Regions from separate parts of the Shewanella sp. SM95 genome, predicted to be linked through region 1. Evidence: predicted binding sites of a transcription regulator. Region 1 holds the regulator's gene; the other holds the start of a gene.
The links. Region 1 encodes MetJ, which represses methionine synthesis genes. Its sites were predicted from a motif close to TAGACGTCTAGACGTCTA; they were not measured.
Positions count from the first base shown of each region.

Region 2: a site for MetJ is predicted at 5,653-5,670, ahead of metH (methionine synthase). Genes of this name have one in related genera too.

Region 1 covers NZ_JAKKSE010000007.1:109,830-117,547, forward strand. Annotated here, with positions in the region: partial or broken gene phsA (thiosulfate reductase PhsA) at 1-2,097, shown strand, start outside; gene L5M29_RS10325 (4Fe-4S dicluster domain-containing protein) at 2,110-2,676, shown strand; gene nrfD (NrfD/PsrC family molybdoenzyme membrane anchor subunit) at 2,679-3,626, shown strand; gene L5M29_RS10335 (sulfite exporter TauE/SafE family protein) at 3,733-4,476, opposite strand; gene metJ (met regulon transcriptional regulator MetJ) at 4,611-4,925, opposite strand; gene metB (cystathionine gamma-synthase) at 5,138-6,301, shown strand; gene L5M29_RS10350 (bifunctional aspartate kinase/homoserine dehydrogenase II) at 6,313-7,718, shown strand, end outside.
Region 2 covers NZ_JAKKSE010000019.1:5,925-13,642, reverse strand. Annotated here, with positions in the region: gene cobU (bifunctional adenosylcobinamide kinase/adenosylcobinamide-phosphate guanylyltransferase) at 1-117, opposite strand, end outside; gene L5M29_RS17955 (adenosylcobinamide-GDP ribazoletransferase) at 114-902, opposite strand; gene cobT (nicotinate-nucleotide--dimethylbenzimidazole phosphoribosyltransferase) at 1,009-2,091, opposite strand; gene L5M29_RS17945 (FecCD family ABC transporter permease) at 2,300-3,430, opposite strand; gene L5M29_RS17940 (ABC transporter ATP-binding protein) at 3,427-4,302, opposite strand; cobalamin riboswitch at 4,402-4,578, opposite strand; gene L5M29_RS17935 (histidine phosphatase family protein) at 4,800-5,525, opposite strand; gene metH (methionine synthase) at 5,795-7,718, shown strand, end outside.

The DNA.
Region 1 (7,718 bases):
ATTGAGGGCAAAAACGTCTTCATTAGTGGCAACAAGGCCGCTAAATCCTTTGGCGGTAAAGTGTGTGCCCGTGGCGGCGCAGGCCATAGTTTATTGTACGATCCACAGCGTATCGTTAAACCGTTAAAGCGGGTCGGTGAGCGCGGCGAAGGCAAATGGGCTGAGATCAGTTGGGATGAAGCTTATAAATTAATCGCTGAAAACCTCAATAAAATCAAAAAAGAACATGGCCCAGAAGCCGTGGCATTCTCGTCAAAATCTGGCTCACAAGAAAAGCATTTGTTTCACCTTGCGACCGCCTTTGGTAGTCCAAATACCTTTACCCACGCGTCGACTTGCCCTGGTGGTTATGAAATTGCCGCTAAGGCTATTTTTGGCACTAAGGTCAAACGTGATTTAAGTAACTCTAAATACATCATTAACTTCGGCCATAACCTGTACGAAGGCATCAATATGTCCGAAACCCGCGGCATGATGGCGGCGCAAATGGACAAAGGTGCCAAGCTGGTGGTGTTCGAGCCAAGATTCTCCATTGTGGCCGACAAGGCCGATGAATGGTACGCCATTCGTCCCGGAACAGACGTGGCCGTCGCCTTGGCGTTATGCCATGTATTGATTGAAGATAATCTTTACGACAAGGCATTTGTCGCGCGTTATGTGGAAGGCTTCGAAGCCTTTGCCGCCGAAGTGAAAGCCTATACCCCTGAATGGGCTGAAACCATCTCCGATGTGCCTGCCAAAGACATTCGTCGTATCGCCCACGAATATGCCGCTAAAGCACCCCATGCTGTGGTCGATTTTGGTCACAGAGCCACCTTTACCACCGAAGAGTTTGAGATGCGCCGCGCCCTTTACGCCGCTAACGTCTTGATTGGTAATATTGAGCGTAAGGGCGGGATTTATATTGGCCAGAAACCCGGTGATTACAACAAGCTTGCCGGTGAAGCGGTTGCGCCCGTATTGGCAAAACCTGGCGTGAAAGACATGCCAAAACCAGCAGCGAAACGTATCGATCAGGTGGAAGAACAGTACGCCATGATGTGGACATCGGGCGGCGTTTACCAAACCATTCTCGATGCCACGTTAAGCGCTGTACCTTACCAGTTACACGGCTGGGTGATGTCACGCACTAACCCAATGCAAACCATGACAGACAGAGCACGCGTTGTTGAAGCGATGAAAAAGCTCGACTTTATCGCCGTGTGTGATGTGTATATCAGCGAAACCGCCGCCTATGCGGACGTGATTTTACCTGAATCGACTTATCTTGAACGTGATGAAGAAATTGCTGATAAGTCAGGTAAAAATCCGGCCTATTATGTGCGCCAACGGGTCGTTGAAACCTTAGGTGATACTAAGCCTTCTTGGCAGATCTTTAAGGATGTGGGTGTGGCTATGGGCCTTGGCGAGTTCTATCCATGGGAAAACATGGAAACCCTGCAAATGCTGCAGGTGAACCGCGACACTGACCTGCTGCGCCGGATCAAAGACGAAGGTTTTGTGAGCTTCGGTAAGCCAATTATGTTGTGCGAGCCTAAGATGGTTGCCGAGTTTATTAAGGCATACCCCAATGCGCGACCTGCCGATGAAGACGGCACTTACGCCAGCGCACTGACCTTTAAAACCCCTAGTGGCAAGATTGAACTCACTTCCGCGAAAGTCGAAGCCATGGCACCGGGCCGTGGGGTGATCAAGTTCCGCGAAGTGAATCTTAAAAAAGCAGATGAGCTGTACTTTATCCAAGGCAAAGTGGCGGTGCACACCAATGGCGCAACCCACAATGTGCCTATGCTCGCTAACCTGATGTCGGATAACGCTGTGTGGGTTCACCCTGTTACTGCGGGCAAATTAGGGATCAGCAATGGCGACCCAATCCGCCTCACCAGCAGTGTTGGCACAGAAGAAGGCCATGCCTTAGTCACGCCGGGTATTCGCCAAGATACTGTGTTTGCTTACATGGGCTTTGGTTCTAAAAACAAAGAGTTGGTCAGAGCAACGGGCAAAGGTATCCACTGCGGTAACTTACTGCCGCACGTTACTGCTCCTGTGTGTGGCATGACAGTGCACACCACGGGCGTCACGCTGGCAAAGCGCTAATCGGAGGCTTAAATGAATAAACGATATGTAATGGTGCACGACGAGAATAAGTGCATCGGCTGCCAAGCTTGTAACGTGGCGTGTCGCAGTGAAAATGGCGTACCCGAAGGCGTAACTCGTCTGCAAGTGCGTGTGGAAGGCCCCTTTGGTGAGATGCCCAATCTGCATTTCAAATATCACAGGGTATCTTGCCAGCAATGTGAAGATGCACCCTGCGTTAAGGTGTGCCCAACAGGCGCGGCCTATGTGGGTGAAGACGGCATTATCTCTATCCATACCGAGAAGTGTGTCGGCTGTATGTACTGTGTGGCAGCGTGCCCTTATAAAGTGCGCTTTATGAACCCAGAAACCAAGGCGGCGGATAAGTGTAACTTCTGTAAAGACAGTCGTTTAGCACGGGGCGAAGAGCCAGCGTGTGTGACAGTGTGTCCAACCGATGCCTTAGTGTTTGGTGATGCCAATGATCCAAGCAGTGAAGTGGCCATCATGCTCAACACTAAAATCACTTACCAAGATAAAACCCATTTGGGCACAAAACCTAGGGTATATCGCGTTCCTACCAAAAGAGGGGGGATTTGATTATGAACAATACTTGGGGCGACATGGCGCAATATGATCCTGTCACTTGGCACTGGGTCATCGCCGTTTACCTGTTTATGGCGGGGTTATCCGCGGGCAGTTTATTGATTGGCATTGGTTTACGCTGGGCGAATAAGGAACTCAGCGCGGGAGCTGAAAGCAGCATTCTTAAGGCGGCAGCCATTATTGGGCCTGTAGCAATTAGCTTAGGTCTAGCTTGCTTAGTGTTTGACTTAACCAAACCATTCCACTTCTGGTTGATCTTAATTCACTATAACTTCCAGTCTGTGATGGCAATCGGGGTACTGGCGCTGCTGGCGTATTCTCCCTTAGCTTTTGCGTACGCCATTATTGTGCTGCGGGATGACTTACCAAAATGGGGTTTGGGTTTCCTAACACCTATCGCTAAGTTACTTATGCCATTTCGAAAGCTGATTGAAGTATTGTTGTTTGTCCTCGCCATTGGCGTAGGGGCTTACACTGGCTTCTTAATTTCGGCGATGAATGCCTATCCTATGCTCAACACTGCGGTACTGCCTGCGCTGTTTTTAGTGTCAGGTCTATCGGCGGGCGCTGCGGCAAATGCGGTACTGGCGTTGCTGATGTTTAAGACGGACAGCCACGACAAAACCTTAGTGAAGATGCACGGTTTAGAATTGCCTGTGATGGCGATTGAAATCCTGTTCCTGTTCATGTTGTTCTGCGCCTTGTACTTCAAGGGCGGCGCGGCGGCTGCGGCCTTAGCATCGTTAACGTCTGGGCTATGGGCAAGCGTGTTCTGGATAGGCGTTGTCGGTATTGGCTTTGGTATTCCATTGCTGTTTATGCTGCTACCCGCCGCGACTCGCCACACTAAGGGCGCGATGATCATGGTGGCTTGTGCGAGCTTAACGGGCGTACTCGCCTTAAGACACTTTATTGTGTACGCAGGGCAAAGCTATTTAAGCTGAGTGTAAGCTGGCTTTACATATTGATAGATAAAGAAAAAGCACTGGCAATGTCAGTGCTTTTTTATTGTTTGAATCTTCAGATGATTTGCCATTACAAGCGGGACGCTTATTGGGGTAATAACTCGATAACCGACTTCATCGTTAGCACTAAGGCGCTGATACTGCACAGGACTAACGTCGCCATCTTTGTCTTCTCTTTATCGACACGGCCCACTAATCGTCCTGCGACTAAGTAACCTAAAATCACTGAGGGGAGCAGCATCAACGACAGCCACAGATGTTTTAATTCTAATAAGCCAGTGATCGCTAAAATGATCAGTGCAATCATGGAGCTAAAAATGAAAAAGGCCGACAGGGCAGCGCGAAACTGCGAGGCATCTTTGCCTGCCAACAAAATCGCCATCGGCGGGCCACCAATCGCGGCGATATTGCCGAAGATCCCTGAAACCACGCCCGCACCGAAGAGGGTTTTCTTATTCACTGGCAGGCTGAATTTATACAGGCTGAGGATCACTGCGACAGTCACAATGGCGGCGATGGATAAACCGAGTATGGGTTGAGGCGCAAACAGCAACAGGCTCGCGCCGATAAAACCGCCGGGCACGCGGCCTATGAGCGCATATTGCAAGCCATTGAATTCTAAGTGACCGCGTTCACGCACTAAGGTCAGCAGGGCGATGGAGAAACCCATAGCAATAACAGGCGCAGGTACAAGTTGTGGATCGACGATATACAGCAAAGGACTGGCGACAACCGCAAGCCCAAACCCAATAAGACTTTGGGTTAATGCGCCCAGAAACACGACCAGCGAGGCTAAGGCGAGTGTCTGTGGATCTATCATAGAAAACATAGGATTTCCTATATCCCAAACCAACTCAAGATGGTGAAATTTAAAGTTTGAAGTCGCTTGGGTATAAACAAAAAGGGATCGTTAACGATCCCTATTGATGAGCACTGTGATATGACTTTGAAAGCGACGAGTCGCTATTCCATGTCTTCCCACTCTATTCCCATTTGATCCATCAACAACTTGGCTTCGGCGGGAATGCTGTCTGGGTTATCTTTTGACAGATCTTCATCGTTGGGCAATGGCTGGCCAGTGTAGGCGTGCAAAAATGCCTCACACAACAGCTCGCTGTTGGTGGCGTGACGCAAATTATTGACCTGACGACGAGTACGTTCGTCCGTGAGGACCTTAAGCACTTTGAGCGGAATAGACACAGTAATTTTTTTTACTTGTTCATTCTTCTTGCCATGTTCAGCATAGGGGCTGATGTATTCCCCATTCCATTCAGTCATTGACTCACCTGTTATAACGCTAAATTCGGGGCAGATTTTAAACCCTTACAAAGAACAGTCAAATTATTGCTACTATTTCTTTGTGATTGCAAACAGATTTCTTTATGTTCAGACGTCTAAACGTCTTCACGCCTATTGACGATGGCGTTGGGCTTAGGTACATTTAGACGTCCAGACATCTCTATCAGTCTACCGAATTTAGGAGTCCACCCATGGCAGAGCGTCAATTAGCCACACTGGCTGTGCGTCAGGGTATCGAAAGCGATACTCAATATGGCGCAGTTGTGCCACCGATTTATTTGTCGACTAATTACGCCTTCGATGGTCATAAAAATCCCCGCGAATTCGATTACAGTCGTTCAGGCAACCCAACGCGCTGCATTTTAGGCGAAGCATTAGCGCAATTAGAAAAGGGTGCCACTGGCATAGTGACCTGCACTGGCATGGCGGCCATCACCTTAGTGACGACTTTGCTCGGCCCCGATGACCTATTGGTTGTGCCCCATGATTGCTATGGCGGTTCCTACCGTTTATTTACCAACTTGGCGAAGAAAGGCCAGTTTAAGCTCATTGTGGTCGACCAAACCGACAGCCAAGCGTTAGCCGCCGCCATTGCCCAGAATCCTAAGATGGTGTGGCTCGAAACCCCATCGAACCCGTTATTGCGTGTGGTAGATATCGAAGCCATTGCTAAGGTGAGCCATGAGGTCGGCGCGCTGGTGGTGGTCGATAACACCTTTTTATCGCCGATATTGCAACAACCCCTATTGTTAGGCGCGGATATCGTTATCCACTCCACCACTAAATATATCAATGGTCACAGCGATGTAGTCGGCGGCGCAGTGGTCGCCAAAGACGCGCAAATCGGCGAAAGCTTACATTGGTGGTCGAACACTCTAGGCTTAACGGGGTCAGCCTTTGACAGTTATCTGACCCTGCGAGGCCTGCGTACCTTAGCTGTGCGTATTCGCGAGCATCAAACCAATGCCCAGCGTATTATTGAGGTATTAACGCAAAGCCCTGTGGTGAGTAAAGTCTATTACCCAGGGCTTGCGGATCACCCAGGTCACGCCATTGCGGCCAAGCAACAACAGGGCTTTGGCGCTATGCTGAGCTTTGAGCTCAAAGGCGGCGAGGCCGAAGTGGTGGCCTTTTTAGGTGCACTCAGCTTATTTAGCGTGGCGGAAAGTTTAGGTGGCGTCGAAAGTTTAGTGGCAGTGCCCGCCACTATGACCCACAGAGCCATGGAGCCGCAGGCGCGCTTCGAGGCTGGTATTAAGGACACCCTATTGCGTCTATCGGTGGGTATTGAAGATGCCGCCGATTTAGTTGCAGATATTCAAGCAGGATTAGCCGCCGTTGCGGCTTGTCAGTAGAGGAATAATAGATGGCACGTTGTCACTTACATAAATTTGGTGGCTCCAGTTTAGCGGATGCCGATTGTTATCGCCGAGTCGCCCATATCCTGTTAACCCACGGTCATAGTGATGATCTTGTGGTGGTCTCTGCGGCGGGTAAAAGCACGAATTTCCTGTATAAATTATTAGCGCTGCGTGATGCGGGTCAGCTATGGCAAGAAGAGTTACAAGTGCTGATCAGCTACCAACAGGGGTTGATTGAGCAGTTGTTGTCGAATGAACAAGCCCGCGATCTGCGTGAGCGTTTGGCCACGGATAAAGCGCAGCTCATCAGCTTATTGTCCTTAGATACCCGCAACGATTACCAAATTAACCATGTGGTAAGCTTTGGCGAACGTTGGTCGGCACGCCTGATGGCGGCGCTGCTGCGTGAATCGGGCGTGGCGGCAAGCCATGTGGATGCCTGTTCAATTTTAGTGGCCGATGAAGCCGCTGTGCCGCAAATTCGGGTACAAGAATCCCGCGCTAAAGTACAAGCCCTATTAGCCGCCCACCCAAATGAACGGCTGGTGATCACCGGCTTTATCTGCGCTAACGAGCGTGGCGATACCTTGTTACTTGGTCGTAATGGTTCAGATTTTAGCGCCAGCCTGATTGCGAGTCTCGCTGATATCGAGCGCGTGACCATTTGGACCGATGTGGAAGGGGTGTTCAACGCCGATCCTAATAAAATCAACGATGCCAAGTTACTGAAAAGCATGTCACTTGCCGAAGCCGATCGCCTAGCGCGTTTAGGCTCGCCAGTATTGCATTCGCGCACTTTGCAGCCGTTATTCAATACCGAAGTGAGCTTAGCGGTGCGTTCAAGTTATGCGTCCCACACCGACTTTACCTTAATCGCGCCCCACAGTTCGTCGGCGAGCGCGCCTGTGGTGACTAATCTCAATGCTGTTGTCCTGTTCGGCTTTAAACTCACGGGTGAGTTAACCCGTTTATTAGATTTATTGATCGCCGCGGGTTTAACGCCATTGGCCCATTGGACCTCTGCCCATCAAAGGGTTGAACTTGCCTATACCGCTGAGAATCAAAAACAAGTTCAAAGATTACTCGATGCCGAGGCAGGAGCATTAGGGATCAGCGAGCAGCAGATCAATACAGATTTTGGTTTAGTCGCATTAGTGAGTGCCGACGCCGAACATTATCGTCGCAGCTTTGCCCGTTTACTGAGCCGTGATGCTAAACCTTTGTTCAGTGGCGATTTAAGTTTAGTGACGTTAGTGCCCCAGTCACAGGTGAATCTGTTAACCCAAAAAGTCCATCGTCGCTGCGCTGGCCCGCGTAAACGCATTGGTGTCCTGCTGCTCGGTGTGGGTAATATCGGTGAGGCTTGGATCGATCTGTTTAAGTCGGTTTCACCATCATTGGACCATGAACT
Region 2 (7,718 bases), on a different contig from region 1:
CGCCTGCGCCGTTGCCACATAGCAGGCATCGAAGCCTAGCGCTGTGTACTGGCGCACTAAGGCTTCACCGTAGCGACTCTTACCGCTACGGGCGCCGCCTAGGACGAGGTGGATCACAGTATGTTACCTACAACGAGCAATACAAAATAACACACGATTTCAGATATTTGCTGCGCCGCGCCTAAGGTATCACCCGTGTAACCGCCAATCTGGCGTCTAAAGATCACTATGATCAAACGGCGCAGTCCTATCATCACCAATAGCAATGACAATGCCGCTAACCCCTTGAGGAATAACAGCACTAATACGCCGCTGGCGATCAGGATAAGCAGCTCATTAATGCCTTGATGTTGCGATAGCGGCTTAGACTTACTGGTCTCGTCATCGCGGACATATTTTTCACTAAAGATGATACTGGCTGATACCACGCGGCTGACAGTGTGGGCGACGATAAGCGCCGAGCCCGCGACCACAGGATCGTACAGTGCCAACTCGACGAGCAACTGCCATTTCAGCAGCAGGGCCAACATCAATGCCAGTGCACCATAACTGCCAAGGCGCGAGTCCTTCATGATCCGTAGCTTGTCTTCCGCCGTCCAACCACCGCCAAAACCGTCGAAGGTATCGGCGAGGCCATCCTCATGGAATCCGCCCGTGAGCAAGACGCCAACCAACATAGCTAACAGCACAGAGACACCGGCGGGGAGCCAGTTCTGCGTCAACCAAAATACAATGGCACTTAACAGGCCGACCAAAAGACCGACGAGACCGAAATAACGGCTGGCCTTATTCAACTTATCGCTATCGACTTCGACCCACTTAGGCATAGGAATGCGGGTAAAATAGCCCATGGCAACTAAAAACAAATCTATCTCTTTGTGCCAGCTTTCGCGTTCTGACATAAAGCATCCTTAGTGAATTAACACTTGCTGCAAGGTTTAAGATTAAAACGGTTGGCTAAAAAGTTATTATTTTAAATAAGTAAAATAAGCGACTTAGCAGAGCACATCATACAACAGCCTCAATCCCCGCATCACTAAAACTCGCCATTTGATTGTAAAAATTTACTGAGGCTTGAATAAGCGGCAATGCCAAGGCCGCCCCCGTACCTTCGCCTAATCTCAGCCCTAGGGATAATAAAGGTTTAGCCTGCAAAAATTCTAACATTCGCAGATGACCTTGCTCATCGGATTGATGGGCAAAAATCAAATAATCACGCACATTAGGGGCGATTTGCACCGCGACTAATGCCGCCGCTGTCGCGATAAAACCGTCCACGACCACCAGCATTTTACGTTCGGCGGCGGCTAACATAGCCCCCGTCATCTGCACAATTTCAAAACCTCCTAGGCAAGCTAACACTGACTTAGGCCCAGTTAAGGCGCTTTGATGCAGCAATAACGCGAGCTCAATCAGCATCAGTTTACGTTCTAAGGTTTCGCTATTAATGCCCGTACCACGGCCAACGCAATCAATCACATCCAGCTGCATGATCGCCGCCATAATGGCCGCAGCAGAGGAGGTATTGCCTATGCCCATTTCACCAAAGGCGACTAAGTTACAACCCGCTTGATGGTGACGCTCAATCAAATCACGCGCCATAGCAAAGCCTTTATCGACGGTTTCCAGCGCCATTGCGGGCTCTAAATGAATCGCCCCTGTGCCCGCGCCAAGACGTTGATCGATAATGCCTTCAACCCCTTCGACTGGCGTTAATATACCGCAATCGATCACTTCGAGCGTAAAGCCCACCTGCCGACAAAAAACGTTAATCGCCGCGCCGCCATGGGCAAAGTTTTGCACCATTTGGCGCGTCACTTCGCTAGGGGCTATCGACACGCCTTCTGCGGCAATACCATGATCACCCGCAAACACTAACATGGTTGGCTGGACTATTTTGAGCACAGTATTTTGTGGCTGATCCGTTTGTTGCAAATCAGTCGCTTGCACGCGGGCAATCTGTAAGGCTAAGGATTCGAGCTGACCTAAGGCGCCGGGCGGCTTAGTCTTAAGATCAATTTTTTGCTGGATCAGCGGATCCTGCGCTTTACTCACAGGGCTGATTTGAAAAGACACGGCTGACTGAGACATCCACACTCCACTTTGTAATCTACATTAAATAACCACAACGCATCCCGCGTCTATGACGAACATGTCCAATTGTGCATTTCCAATCGCGGGTGGGATATCAACAGAAATACTGATTATCCCGTCAGTCTGCACTTACGGCATGACTCAAAGATGACGACTTAACTCTGGGTTTACGTCCTGACTAGGTGCCTACGGCATGACCTTGTATTTACGGCATGACTCTACGCTTACGCAAAATCAGCAAAAAGAACATGCTACCTATGGCGGCCGTGATAATGCCCACGGGCAACTCTTGATTCCCCAATAAACAGCGCGCTAATACATCAATCCACACCATAAATAATCCGCCCACCAGCGCCGTTAATAAAATCGGCTGACGACCGGGAAACAGCATGCGTACTGTATGGGGGATCATTAACCCGACAAAACCGATACCGCCGCAGGTAGCCACCAAAATAGCGGTAATCAAGGAGCAGAGCAGCAACATATTGAGCCGCAGCTTAGGCACATTCACCCCTAAGGTATGCGCCGTTTCATCCCCCGCCTGCAACGCCATGATCTGCCGTTTCATGCCTAAAATAATGAATAAACTCGCACCAATCACCAGTGTCGGCAGTACTAACAAGGACCAACTGGCCTTTGCAAAACTGCCTAAACTCCAAAACAGCACAGAGGCTGTCGCCTGCGGACTGGCGAAATACAGCAGCAGACTCGTTAATGCGCCGAACATAAAGGAGGTCGCCACACCAGAGAGCAGCATGCGCTCCACTTGGCTATTGAGCCCTAAGCCTGACAAAGCAAGCACTATCAACACCGACAAACTCGCGCCAATAAAAGCGCCCAAGGGCAAGCTAAACCAAAGTAATCCAGACAAGGCACCCGAACCGCTAAAAAGCCCAGAATGTGCCGCCATGCCCGCATTATCAAAAAATCCAGAGCCAGTGAATAAGGTCAACATCACCACAGCGCCAAAGGACGCGCCAGAGCTAATGCCAAACAAATAGGGATCGGCGAGCGGATTGCGAGTCACGGTTTGCAACACACTGCCCGCCAGTGACAAACCCGCTCCCGCCACAAAAGCCAGTAAAATGCGCGGCAACCTGAGCTCCATCACAATGCGCTCAGTCATGCCATTGGCTTGAGTGAGGTTCGTCGCTTTATTGATAAATACTTGAATAACATCCGTAAAACTGATGTTCGCCGCACCAAAACTCGTCGCGGCAATAGGCGTTATCAAAGTGATGATACCTAATACGAGCAGCATCAGTTGTTGTCTCGTCAACGGTGTCACGATACGCCCCAAATATGAGATGAAATATTGTTTACTCCCCTGAGTCATCCACCCTCGCCTCGCTCGTTCAGGCCATGATCTACATGGTGGTAACCATAAAAATAGCTGATTAAGGGCTTTTTATGTTGTGGATGGGGCGATACCTGAGCACACACGCCAAACACATCGCCAATTCGCGCCTCGGTTAATACTTCGGTTGGCGTCCCCATAGCGCTGACTTCCCCGTTATGGATCAACAACAAACTGTCGCACAGGGCACTGGCTAAATTAAGATCATGAATTGAGGCAATCACGCTAATCCCAAGACTACGCACCAATTCGAGGATTTGAATTTGATAGCGCACATCGAGGTGGTTCGTTGGCTCATCGAGGATTAAAAGTTGCGGCTGCTGCACTATGGCGCGGGCAATCAAGGCGCGTTGCTTTTCACCGCCGGATAAGTGCTCATATTGTTGGTGCATCTTATGGCTCAAGCCAACTTTCTCTAAAGCCTTAGCAATACGCTCAGTATCACAGCTCGAATTGGTATCAAACATGCCCTTGTGGGGCGTTAAGCCCATGCTGACCAATTGCTCTGTGGTGAGGTCAAAATAGTGCGGTGTATCCTGCTGCACTACGGCGACGCGACAGGCAAACGCCTTGGGCGACAAGCGCTCAATATCTTGATCAAAAAGGGTAATTTTGCCCTGAGTCGGGCGAACAAACCGATACAAACAGCGCAGCAAACTGGACTTGCCCGCACCGTTAGGGCCAATCAGCCCCAGCATCTGCCCCGTTGGCAGCGTAAAGTTAATATTGGAAAGAATGGTTTTGCCATCGATACACCAGCTCAACTGGCTCACATTGAGCGCGACTGACGGGCTCAATGACGGGTTAGTGTCATTCACGGGGCTGTTAGTTTGGATTGCGGAAAGTTTCACCTAAGCGGCGCTCCTATCAAGTCCAAACCTGTATAAAAAAAGGTTGTGCATATTGTCATCTGCTCCCTCGAGTCACCCGCTCGAGAACTAAGGCTGCACGCAGCGATAACAGAAATAGGCAGGTCTCCTGACTTGTAGGGAAGAAGATTCGAGATCTTTTTCACTACTCACAGTTGCGGGCACAGTTCGGGCTGACTGACGAGCAGCTCCCCGATTCCCTATTATGTTTGGGTTGATATGCTCTTTGTTAACAACGCCACTGTGAATTAAAACAACGGAGCGATTCGAACAAAGAGAGTCTATTCCCAACACCTATTTCTGCGACGTTATCACTCATTGCGCATGTAATACGCTATCTCGTTCAAACGTCAGGGAAAAGCATTATCCTACATCTATCCCATTAGGCAATGCTGTTTAAATCAGAATATTTTCATGTCAGCTTATTCTCGCCAAACGATCACGCCTACACCATAACTCCTAGGTCGTGAAATAAGGCCTCAACACCTGCGCCCACTCGGCCAATCTAAACGCCAATAGCAGGCACCCTGTTCATCTTGCAGCACATTAATGCTCACCACGGCCGCCACGGGTAAATCGAGTTGACTATAAAACCCCACCGCCCGTTCAACCCCTAAGGCACGCGCCATTAAGTGACGGATCACCCCGCCGTGGGTCACGACCCACACTTGAGTGGCTGGCATATTGTCAGTGGTTTCATTAATGGCACTGTTTTCATTACCCATTTTATGTGAGTCAAGGGTCAATCGTTCAAACTCGGCGGCGAGTATCTGGTCAATCGTCCCATTCACCCGCGACTCAAAACTTGCCATAGTTTCACCATTGGGCGGCGGATTTTGCCAAGGGTTTTGCCAATACGCCGCTAAGTGTTCGCCCTCTTGTTGATACAGGTCATCGAGCCGACAACCGTCCCAATCACCAAAATCAATTTCCTGTAAACCCGACAAACACTGCGCCTGCAATGGCCTTGACTCAGATATCAGTGCCGCCGTCGAATGCAGCTCGGCGGCAAAAGCGTGGGCAAAATCGGCGCAGCGGCGTGAAATCGAGCTATAAATCGCGCTACACACGCTGGCCTGTGACTCAACTGCTGCCGACATTTGTTGCCAACCCTTTTTACTCAAAGGCACATCCACACGACCCCGCAAAATAGCGCCGCCTTCACACTCACCGTGGCGCAACAATAACAATCGAACTTGTTTCATATATGCCTTTTTAGTTAGGGACTAGATGCTAGGAACTCAAGCCGAGGGCTTAAATTCTAGATTCTCGATTCTCGCTCCTAATGCCTTTGACTTTCATCTTGCCCTGACAATCATAAGTCGCGTATTATGGACGTCTATACGTTTAAATGTCCAAAACAAATTTTTAAGAACAAGTATTCAAAAAATGTCGGCAGACGACAATAAAATGCACTTAGCATAACAATGGCCGATTTTTGGACTTAACTTAGCTGTATTTAAGGTAACTATTTATGACGATACCCTCTACCAAAGCCGGCCAGATATTGGCAGACATACGCAAACAGCTTGCAGAGCGCATTCTGATCTTAGACGGTGCCATGGGCACTATGATCCAAGGCTACAAGCTGGAAGAAGAGGACTATCGCGGCGAACGCTTTAAAGATTGGCACACTGACGTCAAAGGCAACAACGATTTATTGGTGTTGTCGCAACCCCACATCATCAAACAAATTCACACCGACTACTTAAACGCCGGTGCAGACATCATTGAAACCAACACCTTTAATGCTACGACTATTGCCATGGCTGACTACGACATGCAGTCGCTGTCTGCCGAAATTAACTTAGCCGGCGCGCGCCTCGCCCGTGAAGCCTGTGATGAAGTCTTTGCTGCCACAGGCATTCCACGTTACGTCGCTGGTGTGTTAGGCCCCACTAACCGTACGTGTTCGATTAGCCCAGATGTGAATGACCCAGGCTACCGCAACGTCAGCTTCGATGAGTTAGTGAGCGCTTACCGAGAGTCCACTAAGGCGCTGATTGAAGGCGGCGCGGATATCATTATGGTCGAGACCATCTTCGATACCTTAAACGCCAAGGCCGCACTGTTTGCAATTGAATCGGTGTTTGATGACTTATTTGGTCAGCATTCTAAAGACAGATTGCCTATCATGATCTCGGGCACCATTACCGATGCCTCTGGCCGCACCCTTACCGGCCAAACCACCGAAGCTTTTTATAATTCCCTGCGCCATATCAAGCCCTTATCTATCGGCCTTAACTGTGCGCTCGGACCAAAAGAGCTGCGCCCGTATGTGGAAGAATTATCGCGCATCAGTGAGTGTTATGTGTCGGCGCATCCGAACGCGGGCCTGCCGAACGAGTTTGGCGGCTATGATGAAACCCCAGAGGACATGGCGAACGTGATTGAAGATTGGGCGCGCGAAGGCATGCTCAATATTATCGGTGGTTGTTGTGGTAGTACCCCTGAACATATCCGCGTGATCCGCGAAGCGGTGAGCCGTCACGACCCGCGTATTTTGCCAGACATTCCGGTAGCTTGCCGCTTGGCAGGTTTGGAACCGCTGACTATCGATGCACAATCCCTGTTCGTTAACGTGGGTGAGCGCACCAACGTCACAGGTTCGGCCAAGTTTTTAAAGCTGATCAAAGACGGTAAGTTTGAGCAGGCGCTCGATGTCGCCCGCGAGCAGGTCGAAAGCGGCGCGCAAATCATCGACATCAACATGGACGAAGGCATGCTCGATGGTGCCGAGATCATGCACAAGTTTTTAAACTTGATTGCCTCTGAGCCCGACATCAGCCGCGTGCCGATTATGATCGACTCATCTAAGTGGGAAGTGATCGAAGCTGGCCTCAAATGTATTCAAGGCAAGGGCATAGTTAACTCGATTTCCCTTAAAGAAGGCGAAGCCAAGTTTATTGAGCAAGCAACACTTGTGAAACGCTACGGCGCGGCGGCCATTATCATGGCATTCGACGAACAAGGTCAGGCCGATACTAAGGCACGTAAAATCGAAATCTGTACCCGCGCCTATCGGGTGCTGGTTGATAAGGTCGGCTTTCCGCCAGAAGACATCATCTTCGACCCGAACATTTTCGCCATCGCCACAGGTATCGATGAACACGACAACTATGCCGTCGATTTTATCGATGCCATTAAAGCGATTAAAGCCACCCTGCCCCACGCGATGATTTCGGGCGGCGTGTCGAACGTGTCGTTCTCGTTCCGCGGTAACAACCCAGTGCGCGAAGCGATTCACGCGGTATTCCTGTACCACGCTATCAAAGTCGGCATGGACATGGGGATTGTCAACGCGGGCCAGTTAGCCATTTACGACGATATCGATCCTGAACTTAAAGTGCGGGTCGAAAACGTGGTCCTTAACTTGCCTTGCCCAGTCGATGGCTCAA